DNA from 4 places in the Streptomyces sp. V1I1 genome. Region 1 is predicted to be linked to each of the others. Evidence: riboswitches for the same ligand, from Rfam matches in the RefSeq annotation. Region 1 holds a riboswitch; each other region holds the start of a gene.
What was found. A riboswitch is a leader RNA that binds a small molecule or an ion and turns the genes downstream of it on or off. The one in region 1 is predicted to bind cyclic di-AMP.
Positions count from the first base shown of each region.

Region 2: another riboswitch for cyclic di-AMP. It lies ahead of QFZ67_RS23095 (transglycosylase family protein); the one in region 1 lies ahead of QFZ67_RS09520 (M23 family metallopeptidase).
Region 3: another riboswitch for cyclic di-AMP. It lies ahead of QFZ67_RS20565 (M23 family metallopeptidase); the one in region 1 lies ahead of QFZ67_RS09520 (M23 family metallopeptidase).
Region 4: another riboswitch for cyclic di-AMP. It lies ahead of QFZ67_RS05400 (M23 family metallopeptidase); the one in region 1 lies ahead of QFZ67_RS09520 (M23 family metallopeptidase).

Region 1 is NZ_JAUSZH010000001.1:1,971,977-1,975,317, reverse strand. Features, by position in the region: gene QFZ67_RS09525 (M16 family metallopeptidase) at 1-731, shown strand, start outside; cyclic di-AMP (ydaO/yuaA leader) riboswitch at 961-1,125, shown strand; partial or broken gene QFZ67_RS09520 (M23 family metallopeptidase) at 1,138-1,910, shown strand; gene QFZ67_RS09515 (GntR family transcriptional regulator) at 2,089-2,766, shown strand; gene QFZ67_RS09510 (HPr family phosphocarrier protein) at 2,915-3,196, opposite strand.
Region 2 is NZ_JAUSZH010000001.1:4,892,587-4,895,927, forward strand. Features, by position in the region: gene QFZ67_RS23085 (cytochrome P450) at 1-502, shown strand, start outside; gene QFZ67_RS23090 (transglycosylase family protein) at 615-1,511, shown strand; cyclic di-AMP (ydaO/yuaA leader) riboswitch at 1,798-1,970, shown strand; gene QFZ67_RS23095 (transglycosylase family protein) at 1,974-2,645, shown strand; gene eno (phosphopyruvate hydratase) at 2,956-3,341, shown strand, end outside.
Region 3 is NZ_JAUSZH010000001.1:4,354,254-4,357,594, reverse strand. Features, by position in the region: gene QFZ67_RS20570 (aldo/keto reductase) at 1-876, opposite strand, end outside; gene QFZ67_RS20565 (M23 family metallopeptidase) at 1,095-2,159, opposite strand; cyclic di-AMP (ydaO/yuaA leader) riboswitch at 2,171-2,326, opposite strand; gene QFZ67_RS20560 (PP2C family protein-serine/threonine phosphatase) at 2,626-3,341, opposite strand, start outside.
Region 4 is NZ_JAUSZH010000001.1:1,081,895-1,085,235, reverse strand. Features, by position in the region: gene QFZ67_RS05405 (alpha-galactosidase) at 1-1,015, shown strand, start outside; cyclic di-AMP (ydaO/yuaA leader) riboswitch at 1,712-1,865, shown strand; gene QFZ67_RS05400 (M23 family metallopeptidase) at 1,870-2,832, shown strand; gene QFZ67_RS05395 (SGNH/GDSL hydrolase family protein) at 2,993-3,341, shown strand, end outside.

The DNA of each region.
Region 1 (3,341 bases):
GGGTGGACCTGGACGCCGTGCTGGCGGACACCCTCGGCACCTGGAAGGGCGACAGTGCCACGCCCCGTCCCGTACCGCCGATCACGGCCGACGACACGGGCCGCGTGGTCATCGTGGACCGGCCGGGCGCCGTGCAGACGCAGCTGCTGATCGGCCGCATCGGGGCGGACCGGCACGACCGCGTCTGGCCCGCGCAGGTGCTCGGCGCGTACTGCCTGGGCGGCACCCTCACCTCCCGTCTGGACCGCGTGCTGCGCGAGGAGAAGGGCTACACCTACGGCGTACGGGCCTTCGGCCAGGTGCTGCGGTCCGCCCCCGACGGGTCGGGCGCCGCGATGCTCGCCATCAGCGGCTCGGTGGACACCCCCAACACCGGACCGGCGCTGGAGGACCTCTGGAAGGTGCTGCGTACGCTGGCGGCCGAGGGGCTCACCGACGCCGAGCGGGATGTCGCCGTGCAGAACCTGGTGGGCGTCGCCCCGCTGAAGTTCGAGACGGCGGCGTCCGTCGCGGGCACGCTAGCCGATCAGGTCGAGCAGTCCCTCCCGGACGACTACCAGGCGCAGTTGTACGTAAGGCTGGCCGAGACCGGCACCGTGGAGGCGACGGCCGCGGCCGTCAACGCCTTCCCCGTGGACCGGCTTGTCACGGTGCTCGTCGGCGACCCCTCGCAGATCGAGGAGCCGGTCAGGGCACTGGGCATCGGTGAAGTGACCGTTGTCACGGGCTGATTGACCGCAAGACGATCGGTCATACCTGGCAAGCAACTTAAAACAGACAAGCGGAACCCCGGCCTCCAAAGCGACGCCGGGGTTCTGTCTTATGCCCGGTTTGTTGGAGAGGCTGCCTGTCTGCCCTGTGGCATGCACTACAAAAGGGCCTGTCTGTTTGGTGAATGAAAGATGCCCCGCCTAGCGTCGGTCCGGCTGTCCGCCAGTTGCCCGCCGCACCCGCGGCATCGGACAGTCATCGCCGAGTCCCCGTCAGGCGCGAGCCTGGGGAGCCGGGGACCCACTCAGTCCCTGGGGTGAATCGGACGCCTTCGCACCCGTGCGGAGGGGCCCGTAGGAGACCTTCCTGCTCCGAACCCGTCAGCTAACCCGGTAGGCGAGAAGGAAGGAAAGGATCAGCCACTACATGGCGTTCACCCGTGCCACCGGGAAGCACCGTGCCCCGAGCCGCCTGACGCGCAAGAGCGCGAGCATGGCGGGCGTCGCGGCCCTTGCCACCACCGGCGTCATCGGAACCCTCGCTTCCCCGGCGCTCGCCGCCGAGCCCGGTGCCACCGCGGTCGAGGACACCGGCCTGACTCAGATCGTGGCCGCCGACTCGCTCGCCGACCAGATCGCCGACCAGGCCGCCGCCCAGAAGCAGGAGGCCGCCGAGGCCGCCGCCAAGGCGAAGGCCGAGGCTGAGGCCAAGCGCAAGGCCGAGGCCCGCGCCAAGGCTGCCCGCGAGGCCAAGGAGCGCGCCGCCCGCGAGGCCGAGCGCAAGCGCCTCAACTCCTTCGTCTCGCCGATCTCCGGCTCGTACGTCTCCACCGGCTACAAGACCGGCGGCGCCATCTGGTCTTCCGGCAGCCACACAGGCATCGACTTCCACGCGGCGTCCGGTACCACCGTGCACGCGGTCGGCTCCGGCACCGTCGTCGAGGCCGGCTGGGGCGGCGCATACGGCAACAACGTCGTGATCAAGATGAACGACGGCTCGTACACGCAGTACGGCCATCTCTCGTCGATCAGCGTCTCGGTGGGTCAGAGCGTCACCCCTGGCCAGCGGATCGGCCTCTCCGGAGCGACCGGCAACACCACACTGGGGCGCACCTCCACTTCGAGGCCCGCACCAGCGCGGAGTACGGCTCCGACATCAACCCGGTCGCGTACCTGCGCGCGCACGGCGTCGGCGTCTGAGCGACACCCGAGCGGACGAAGGCCCCGGCCGCCGCCGGGGCCTTCGGCGTTCGGTCCTCTGGCCAAAAGATATCCATGAATTTCCAGGTGCCATCGGAAAATCCGGCTCACTGCAATAGAGTCACCGAACAGGCGTCAATCGGCTGCGTTTCGCGCGGATTAAAGCGGAGGTTCGGTCATGCGCATTCCCGCGCACTCGGTATGCACGGCGATCCGCGACGACATCGTCTCCGGTGTATTCGAGCGCGGCAGCCGGCTCACTGAGGAGCAGCTGGCGCGCCGCTACGGCGTCTCCCGGGTCCCCGTGCGCGAGGCCCTGCGCACGCTGGAGTCCGAGGGCTTCGTCACCACCCGCCGCCACGCCGGCGCCTGCGTAGCCGAGCCCACCGAGCAGGAGGCGGCCGACCTGCTGGAGGTCCGGATGCTGCTGGAGCCGCTGGGCGCTGCTCGGGCCGCCCAGCGCCGTACGGAAGCCCACCTCAAAGTCCTGCGCGGTCTGGTCAGACTGGGGCAGGAGCGGGCCCGCCGCGGCCAGGGCGAGGATCTGCGCTCGCTGGGCGGCTGGTTCCACGAGACGCTCGCCCAGGCCTCCGGCAGCCCCGGCCTGACCGCCCTGCTCACCCAGCTGCGGCACAAGATCACCTGGATGTACGCCGTCGACCAGCCCGCCAAGCCCATCGAGTCCTGGGCCGAGCACGGCGCGATCGTGGACGCCGTGGCGCGCGGCGATGTGGAACGGGCGCGGGCGCTGACCGCCCTGCACGCGGAGCGGGCCACGGCCGCGCACCGGCTGCGCCGTCCCGAGCGGGTGAGGACTTCGCAACATGCCGTAAACACCGCGAGCGCCCGCAATTAACAGCCGCACCGTATACAAAGAGAAGATATTCGCGGGGCGGCTTTTATGCTGCCCGAATTCATGGTGCCCGGACCGCGAAAAAGTGGAGCCACGGTCTCCCGAATTCGGGATGCCGTGGCTCCGTCGTCGAGCAATTCGACTGGCAGGTTCAGACGGTCTCGGGAAGCTCTTCGAGCCCCTCGGCGACCAGCTTGGCCAGACGGTCCAGGGCGGCGTCGGCGCCGTCCGCGTCGGAAGCGAGCACGATCTCCTCGCCGCCATGAGCGCCCAGGCCGAGCACCGCGAGCATGGAGGCGGCATTGACCGGGTTGCCGTCAGCCTTGGCGATCGTCAACGGGACGCCGGCGGCCGTGGCGGCACGGACGAAGATGGAAGCGGGGCGGGCGTGAAGGCCCTCGGCCCAGCCGACATTGACGCGGCGCTCAGCCATGGTGTTGCCCTTCAAGTCTTAGCGGTTGTCTAGACCAGTCTCTCATGCGTTGCGGCGTGCTCGCACCGGCCTTCGGCCCGGGAGCGGCCGCCGATCGGATCTCCTCAGACTGCCCGCGGCCAACGGCCGCCGCTACTGGTGGGTG
Region 2 (3,341 bases), 2.9 Mb from region 1:
GAACTTGATCGGCAATGGGGTATATGCCCTGCTTCGCCATCCGGAACAGCGGGAGCGGCTCCAGACGTCCCTCGCCGCCGGTGAGACCGAGCTGCTGGCCGCCGGTGTCGAAGAACTCCTGCGCTACGACGGGCCCGTGGAACTCGCCACCTGGCGGTTCGCCACCGACGCGCTCGTCGTGGGCGGGCAGCGGATCGCGGCGGGCGATCCCGTACTCGTCGTACTCGCGGCCGCCGACCGGGACCCGGAGCGGTTCGCCGACCCGGACAGCCTCGATCTGTCCCGGCGCGACAATCAGCATCTCGGGTACGGGCACGGCATCCACTACTGCCTCGGCGCGCCCCTCGCGCGTCTTGAGGGGCAGACCGCGCTCGCCACGCTGCTCAGGAGAATGCCGGACTTGCGGCTTGCGGGCGATCCGGCCGATTTGCGGTGGCGTGGGGGTCTCATTATGCGCGGATTGCGCACCCTGCCGGTTGAGTTCACCGCTCGACAGATCTGACGCATTGTCAAGACTGTGACTTTCACGTGATCTCCGCTGCATCGACTTGTGACTCGCGTTCGAATGCGGCTACGTTCACCGTCGTCTCACCAGTCACGTGAAAGGCAACCGCATGCGTTCCGGGAACGGGCGACACCGCCGACCTCGTCAGGCTCCTGCCCTTGTTGTCGCGGCAGGGGTGACGGGATCGGCCATCGCCATCCCCCTTCTCGGCGCCGGTTCGGCCTCCGCCGCCGACGCCTCCGTGTGGGACCGCGTCGCGGAGTGCGAGAGCGGCGGCATGTGGAGCGCCGACCTCGGCAACGGGCACTACGGCGGGCTTCAGTTCTCGCAGGAGACCTGGCAGGACTTCGGCGGTACGGACTACGCGGCCCGCGCCGACCTCGCCAGCCGCTCGCAGCAGATAGCGGTCGCCGAGAAGGTCCTCGACGCGCAGGGCCCCGCGGCGTGGCCCGGCTGCGCGGAACTCGCCGGCCTGAAGAACGACGGCGCCGCGACCGGCGTCGACCCGGGCATCGTGCCGTCGCCCGGGCAGAGCGCCCCGGTCGAGTCGCTCATACCCACGAACCCCTCCGCCGAGCCCACCACGGCGGCGTCTGCCGAGCCGACCGCGGGCCCTGCCGGGTCGGCCGAGCCCGACGAGTCGGCGGGCTCGGACGCGTCGCTCGGCGCCGACAGCGGCAGCGGCAAGCACCGCGGCGAGGCCGCCCCGGAGCAGACCGAGCCGGGCAATACGGACAATGAGCGCGAAGCGGGCCGCCATGCCTCGCGAGGTGACGGTTCGGCACGCGACAATGCGGGCAACCCGGATGAGGCGGGCGAGACGGGCAATGCGGACGCCGCGCCCGGTGAGTACACCGTCCGGCCGGGCGACAGTCTGTGGGTCATCGCCGACGAGCAGAAGCTCTCCGGCGGCTGGACCGCGCTCTATGAGGCGAACCAGCAGACCGTCGGCGCCGACCCCGACCTCATTCTTCCTGGCCAGAGCCTCGATCTGGGCGTGAAGTAGGGGTAATTCGCCGCCAGTTCGAGGTCAGTTTCGCGGGCTTATGTCCGAGTCTGTGCAAGTGAGACAAGGGTCTCTTTGTCCCAACTGCCGTGACTTGCCCGGCGGAACCACTCATTCCGCCCTTCACCTGCGGAAACGGGAGTGACTGGGGCGGCGAGATGGGCGATTTCTCCCCGATGTTCACCTTTGAACATCGGGGAGAGGTGTGTTTACGGTCTGACCGCTCGCCACCGCGGGCACCGCTGACCGTCACGCCGAATCCTGCCGACGGTCGGGGGGAGAGTCGTCGCGCAGAGCGCCGAAGGCAGGAGCGGGGGACCCAAGGTAAGCGCCGGCCCCGGCCGTTGAGAACGACGGCTCCAACCGGCTTGGGGTGAAGCCGCGCGCAGGACGCGCGGCCGGGCAACTCACTTGGCCCGAACCCGACAGCTCACCTCGTAGGCGTCGGTGAGGAGATGTTCCATGCTGTTCTCCAGCAAGGGCAAGCACCGTCGCCCGAACGTTTTCAATCGGACTACGCGTTTCGCCGCCATCGCCGGCGTCACCGGTGCGGCCGTCGCCGCCCCGCTCCTCGGCGCCACCTCGGCGTCCGCCGCGACCACCTCCGAGTGGGACCAGGTCGCCCAGTGCGAGTCCGGCGGCAACTGGTCCATCAACACCGGCAACGGCTACTACGGCGGCCTGCAGTTCTCGCCCTCCACCTGGGCCGCGTACGGCGGCACGCAGTACGCCGCGAGCGCCGACCAGGCCTCCAAGTCCCAGCAGATAGCGGTCGCCGAGAAGGTCCTGGCCGGCCAGGGCAAGGGCGCGTGGCCGAACTGCGGCGTCAACCTGTCCAACGCCGCGAACGACGGCGCCGCCGACGCCGGCACCACGCAGCCGGCGCAGCCGAAGCGTGCCGAGGTTCCCACCACCCGCTCCGAGCGCCCCGCCGCCCCGGCGAAGCCCGACGCGAAGGCCAAGGGCTTCAAGAAGGGCGACGGCGAGTACAAGGTCAAGGCCGGCGACACCCTCGGCAAGATCGCCGAGACCGAGAAGGTCAAGGGCGGCTGGCAGAAGCTGTTCGACCTGAACAAGGACATCATCGACGACGCGGACGTCATCTACCCGGGCCAGCAGCTCCACCTGAGCTGACCCCGCTCCGCCCGAGTCGGCTGACCCGGTTCCCCCGAGTCGGCCGACCCGGCTCCGCCCGAGCTGACCCCCCGGGCCCCAGACCACCCCGGTCCGGCGCGCCATCCCCCGTACGCGCCGGGCCGGGGTTCTGCCTTGTCACTGCCTGTTCATGCCCTTTTCCGTCCCAGCGGGCGGGCACCGGCCGACCGATGCCCCGGAGCCGGTTAGGCTCTTGTCGCAAGGCCAAGGAGACCCCTGCACTGCCCCGCACTGCTTGAGTCCCACTGCTTGCGTCACATTTAGCGTCACATCCCAGAAGGAGATGCTCGTGCCGTCCATCGACGTCGTCGTAGCCCGGGAAATCCTGGACTCCCGAGGCAACCCCACGGTCGAGGTCGAGGTTGGCCTCGACGACGGCAGCACGGGTCGTGCTGCTGTTCCGTCCGGCGCCTCCACCGGTGCGTTCGAGGCTCTTGAGCTCCGCGACGGTGACCAGAACCGCTACCAGGGCAAGGGCGTCGAGAGGGCCGTCCTCGCCGTCATCGAGCAGATCGGCCCGGAACTCGTCGGGTACGACGCCACCGAGCAGCGCCTGATCGACCAGGCGATGTTCGACCTGGACGCCACCCCGGACAAGTCCTCGCTCGGCGCCAACGCGATCCTCGGCGTCTCCCTCGCCGTGGCGCACGCCGCCTCCGAGGCCTCCGACCTGCC
Region 3 (3,341 bases), 2.4 Mb from region 1:
CGCGGGCAGCTGCTCGACCGTGCGGGCCGAGGCGATCGGCGCGACGACTGTCGGCTGCGCGGCCAGCCAGGCGAGCGCGACGGTCGCGACCTGCGCGCCACGGGCCCGGGCGACCTTGTCGAGCGCGGCGAGGACCGCCAAACCCCGCCCGGTCTCCAGATGCTTGCCGGCGCCCGCGGCCCGTGCGCTGTCCACCGGCACACCCGGCCGGTACTTGCCGGTGAGGAAGCCGGAGGCGAGCGCGGAGTAGGGGACGGCGGCGAGCCCGGCACGGGCGGCGGTGTCCCGCAGCCCGCCTTCGTACGTGTCGCGGGAGACGAGGTTGTAGTGCGGTTGCAGCGCGACATAACGGGCGAGCCCCTCGCGCTCCGAGAAGTCCAGGGACGCCTGGAGCCGCTCGGCGCTGAGGTTGGAGGCGGCGATGGCACGGACCTTGCCGTCCTGCACCAGCTGGTCGAGGGCGGTGATGATCTCCTCGACGGGGACCCTCGGGTCGTCGAAGTGCGTGTAGTACAGGTCGATGTAGTCGGTACGCAGCCGCTTCAGGGATTCCTCGGCCGCGGCCCTGATGGTAGTGGCGGAGAGCCCCCGGTACTGAGGGTGCGCGCCGACCTTGGTCGCGACGACGACGTCGGAACGGTTGCCGCGCGCGGCGAGCCAGTTGCCGATGACGGTCTCGGACTCGCCGCCCTCGTGGCCCGGCGCCCAGGAGGAGTACGCGTCGGCAGTGTCGACGAAGTTGCCGCCGACGGCGGCGTACGCGTCGAGCACGGCGAAGGACTGCGCCTGGTCGGCGGTCCAGCCGAAGACATTGCCGCCGAGGGCGAGCGGGGAGACGGCGATGTCGGACGAACCGAGGGTCCGAAGAGAAGTCATGGGTTGATCAACGACCGTGGTGGCGCGCGCTATTCCGGTCCACGCGCTCTTCCGGTCCACGCGCTCTTCCGGTCCACGCGCTCTTCCGGTCCACGCGCTCTTCCGGTCCACGCGCTCTTCCGGTCTACGCGCTCTTCCGGTCTACGGTCTACGCGCTGTACCGGCAGCTCTGGCGTCGGGGGGTGTGCGCCAGAGCTGCCGGGGACTGTGGCGCACGATCAGATGCTGAGACCCTTGCCACGCAGCCATGCCATCGGGTCGAGCCCCGACCCGCCCGGCGTGTGGACCTCCAGGTGCAGGTGCGGGCCCGTCACATTGCCCGTCGCGCCGACGCGGCCGATCGTCTCGCCCGTCGTCACCTTCTGGCCGGCGCTGACCGAGATCGAGGACTGGTGGGCGTACCAGACCTCCGTGCCGTCTTCGAGCTCCAGCACCGTGCGGTAGCCGTAAGAGCCGGACCAGCCCGCCGACTTGACGGTGCCGCTGTGCACCGCCTTGATCGGCGTGCCCGTCGGAGCCGCGAAGTCCAGGCCGGTGTGGTAGCCCGAGGACCACATGGAGCCGGACTCGCCGAACGTGGAGGTGATCGTGTACGAGGAGGTGGGCAGGGCGTAGCTTTTCGCGAGCTGGGCCAGCCGCTCGGCCTCCGCCTTGGCCGCCGCGGCCTTCTCGGCCGCGAGCTTCTCGGCCTCGGCCTTGGCCTCCGCCGCGGTCTGCTGCTTCGCGGCCTCCGCCGCGGCCTTCTCGGCCGCGAGCTTCTCCGCGGCCGCCTTCGCCTCGGCGTCCGCCTCCGCCTGCTGCTGCTCGGCCTGCTGGAGAATGCGGGCGCGCAGCGCCTCACCGGCGCCGGCCGCCCTGTCGACTCCGGCCTCGGTGCCGGAGTCCGTGGCGAGGCTCATCGCCGTGAGCGGGGCCGCGTTCACGTTCCCCGCGTCGGCGTCCGACGCGTCGTCGGACATCAGGGAGCCCACGCCCGGCAGGGACTTGGCGTCGGGCAGGTTGTCCGCGATCGAGTCGGGGAGCGATATGGAGACCGGCGGCTTCGCCTGCGCGGTGGCCATGCCGCCCGCGCCTACCGCGGCGATCACGCCGACGCCGAGCACCGTGGAGCTGCGGGCGAGCCCGCCGCGCTGCTTCATGACGCGGTGCCGGCCGCGCACCGGACGGACGGAGTCCTCGGTGGGGTTCCATTCCTCCCATGCCCGCTCCGCCGGTTCGTCGCCGAAGAATTCAGTTTCCAGGGTTCCGAAGGGTGCTTCGGGGGCAGGCTTGTTGGACGCCACGGAGGCGTGCTCCTTTCCTTCCTTCTCGCCTACCGGGTTAGCTGACGGGTTCGGAGCAGGAAGGTCTCCTACGAGCGCCTCGACCGCGGAAAGAGCGGCAAAAGGTGCCCGATTCACCCCAATTGGTGGTTCCCCGGTTCCCTTGCGGGATTCGGCGCGTGCGCACGGTGCCGTCTCTAGCGACGACTGGGACGACCGCGCTGCGTTATCGAACGTTAATAGACTCCGGGGTCGTATTCCAAGCTGTTCCGACTGATCATTAACGACTTTGACAGGGACTTACCAGGACACAAACGGCCGGAGTCGGGCGACTTGATCTACTCTCGGACCAGGACCTTCATCTGACAGTGCTTCAAATGTTATGCGGAGGGGTGTGCTTCGACTACGCACGGTGCCGGGTCCTGCGTCGGACGCGTCGGGCACGTGGCCGCGTCCTGCGTCGGGCCCATCGCCGCGCGATGGGCCTTCACTTGCTCCGGCGCTCCGAACCTGCAAGGGCTCTGACCACCGGCACGATCCTGCGGCGGTCCGGCTGCCCCTCGGTGGGGCGGCTGACCGCCAGCAGCGCCATGTCGTCCGTGGCCCCACCGCGCGTATGCCGTCGTACGTCGTCGACGAGCACGTCCAGCAGCTCCTCGGGCCCTGGAAAGAGCCGGCCCGCAAGCCGCTCGCCGGGGTCGTAGAAGACGCCGCTCGCGTCGCGCGCCTCGGAGAGACCGTCCGTGTAGAGGAGCAACGTGGCCCCGGGGGGCAGCGGATGCGCATCCGACCGGTCCGGCCACGCCCCCAGTTCGCCCATTCCGAGCGGCAGCGCGGCCTGGGTCGGCTCCAGGATGTCCACGTCCCCGTCGGCGTACAGCACCAGCGGTTCCGGATGGCCCCGGTTCACTACCCGCAAGACGCCCTCGCCGTGCGGGATCTCGGCGAGCACGGCGGTGGTGAACCCCTCGACCGCGTCCAGTTCGTCCCGCCGCGTGCCCTCACGCGCCAGCGCCCGCTCAAGACGCGCGGCGACCCCTTCGAGCGAACCCTCCTGCTCGGCAGCCTCCCGGAACGCCCCGAGGATCACGGCCACCGTTTCGACCGCCTCCAGCCCCTTGCCCCGTACGTCTCCGACCACCAGCCGCACCCCGAAGGGCGTGTCCTGTACGGCGAAGAGGTCGCCGCCGATGAAGGCGTCGG
Region 4 (3,341 bases), 890 kb from region 1:
CGCCGAGCGCTTCCCGAAGGGGCTGGGGCCGCTCGCCGACGAAGTGCACGCGCTGGGAATGCAGTTCGGCATCTGGGTCGAGCCGGAGATGGTCAACGCAGACAGCGACCTCTACCGCGCGCACCCCGACTGGGTGCAGCACCACCCGGGCCGCGCCAGGACCGAATTCCGCAACCAGCTCGTGCTGAACCTCGCGCGCGAGGACGTACAGGCCTATCTCTGGGAGCAGTTGGACACGCTGCTCAGCAGCGCGCCCATCGACTATGTGAAGTGGGACTTCAACCGCTGCTTCACGGACGCCGGCTGGCCCGGCGAGGAGTACCCGCAGAAGCTGTGGGTCGAGCATGTGCACGCGCTGTACGCACTCCTTGACCGGCTGCGGGCCGCGCATCCGTCCGTCGCCTTCGAGTCGTGCTCGGGCGGCGGCGGCCGGATCGACCTCGGCATCCTCTCCCGCACCGACCAGGTGTGGACCTCCGACAACACCGATCCGCTGGACCGCCTCGCCATCCAGCAGGGCTTCACCCAGCTGCACCCGGCTCGGGTCATGGCGGCCTGGGTCACCGACAGCCCCAACGTCCAGCTCAACGGCCGGTTCAGCACGCTCCGCTTCCGCTTCGTCAGCGCGATGGCCGGTGTTCTCGGGGTCGGCGGCGACCTCACCGAGTGGACCGATGAGGAACTCGCCGAGGCACGCGGCTGGGTGGACCTGTACAAGAAGATCAGGCCGCTGGTGCAGCACGGCGAGCTGCATCGGCTGCGGGCGCCCGAGGGCGGGCTGAGCGCCGTGCAGTACGTACGCGGCGACGAGAGCGTTGTCCTCGCCTGGCTCCAGGCACAGCACTACGGCGAGCAGCCGCCCAGGCTCAGGCTGCGCGGCCTCGACCCGGCAGCCGCCTACGAGTGCCTGGACACCGGCGCCGTACACCGGGGGGCCGTACTCCTGCACCACGGATTGCACCCCGGGCTCAAGGGCGACATGGACGCCACCGTGATCCGGCTGCGCCGCCGCTGATTCGACTCGCCGGGGCGCGGCTTACCTCCGTAGCCCGCTGCAACGAATTTCGGCGACTGCTCCGGCTCAAGCCTGCCGCGGATTTCGAGGAACCGATTTTCGCCTTCGGCGACACCGAATTCAGGATCTTCGTCCTGCACTCATCCCGCGCGCCGCGGGCACCTCCGGTTCGGCGCGATCGCGGCGTCCTTCGCTACGACGCCCCCGTGGCCTCCGCGGACCGGCTCCACCCTTCGGAGACCCCGTCGATCGTCGACGACGGCATTTTGTCCAGTTTTGCGGTAGAGGAGGGGGGCTAGTCGCCGAGCGGGGGTGGCGGTTCGCGGAAGAATTCCTGCGATGCTGGCAGGAATAGGGGGCAAGTGAGAGTGATCGGTCGATCGTCATTAAATGACGCTTCTGTCCGAATTGGCCCGTTCGGCATAACGTGCCCCGTATACAGGGGAGATGGGGTCCGGCCCGTGAGCAGGATCATATCCGTGACGGTGTGTGGTGGTCCGTCGGAGCCGAACTCCGTTGCCGGAAGGGTAGTTGAGATCCGGTCGAGATCCACATTTTACGGAGCGTAACCGGAATTCTGCGGCGATATCGCACGGATCATTGGCCCGGGAAAGTGATGGCTTGTACCCGCCCGTCCGTCTCGCTTACGTTCCCGTCAATCCGGACGGACCGCCTAATCCTGCCGCCGACCGGAATTCGAAAAATCCACCCACGCGTGGCAGGAGCGGGGGACCCAGGTAGTTCGCCATTCCGGAGTTCCGGACGGCTCGGGGTTAAGTCGCGCATTTGCGCGGCCGGGCATCTCCAGCCCGAACCCGACAGCTCACCTCGTAGGCGCCGGAGAGGAATGCGCCATGCCCGCAAAGGGTAAGCACCGCCGTCCCAAGACCAGCCCGATCACGCGCGGCTTCGTCGCCGCCGGCACGGGTGGCGCCGCCATCGCGCTTCCGCTGATGGGTGCCACCGGCGCCCACGCGGCGGGCAAGGCCGCTCCCGCCGTGGCGCCCGCTACGGCAGTGACCGCCGCCGCGGCCCCGGCGGCAGCCAAGCCGGCCGCCGTCCCCACCACGTACTCCGTCGTCTCCGGTGACTACCTGGCCAAGATCGCCAAGGAGCACGATGTGCGCGGCGGCTGGAAGAAGCTGTACGAGGACAACCGTGAGCAGGTCGGCGACAACCCGTCGCTGATCCACCCGGGCCTCAAGCTGACCCTCGGCGCGAAGTCGAAGGCGAAGGCTCCGGAGAAGGCGCAGCCGCGCCAGGAGAGCCAGGACCGGTCCGAGTCCAAGGCCGAGTCGAAGGCCGAGTCGAAGGCCAAGTCGAAGTCCAAGGGCTCCTCCGACTCCGGCTCGGACTCCTCCGCGCAGTCCTCCTCCGGCGACTCCGCGAGCGCCTCGCAGATCAGCAGCTCCGGCTTCACCGCCCCCGTCGACGGCGCGAACGTCACCACCCCCTACCGCATGACCGGCGCCATGTGGTCCAGCGGCTACCACACCGGTGTCGACTTCGCGGCCTCTTCCGGCACCACCGTCAAGGCCGTCGGCGCGGGCACCGTCGTCTCCGCCGGCTGGGGCGGCGCGTACGGCAACGAGGTCGTCATCCAGCACAGCGACGGCACCTACTCGCAGTACGCCCACCTCTCCTCGCTCGCCGTATCCGCCGGCCAGAGCGTGAGCGGCGGCCAGCAGATCGGCCTCTCCGGTTCCACCGGCAACTCCAGCGGCCCGCACCTGCACTTCGAGATCCGCACCGGCCCGAGCTACGGCTCGGACGTCGACCCGCTGGCGTACCTGCGCCAGTACGGCGTCTCCATCTGAGGCACAGACAGCACACCGTTCTCGACTCCCCCCGTCCGGCGGCGCGGGGGAGTCGGCGTATTCCGGGTTGGACGAAACTTGACCGGTGGCAAAGATCACCCCTCGTCAACCCTTCCTTACGGTCGCGTAGGTCACATCCGTAAGGGAAAGATGTGGCCTCGTGGCAGACGATTCGAGAACAGGGAAAAAGGGTGCATTCGGGTCGTACGCGGCTATCGGTGACAGCTTCACCGAAGGCGTCGGAGACCCGGGTCCGACCGGGATGTACGTCGGCTGGGCGGACCGGTTCGCGGTCCTGCTCGACGACCGGACGCCGGAGCACACCTTCAGGTACGCGAACCTCGCCGTACGCGGGCGTCTCCTCGACCAGATCGTCGAGGAGCAGGTGCCGAGGGCGAAGGAACTCGCCCCGGATCTGGTGACGTTCTGCGCCGGCGGCAACGACATCATCCGGCCTGGCACCGACCCCGACGACGTGGCCGAGCGCTTCGAGCGCGCCGTCGCCGACC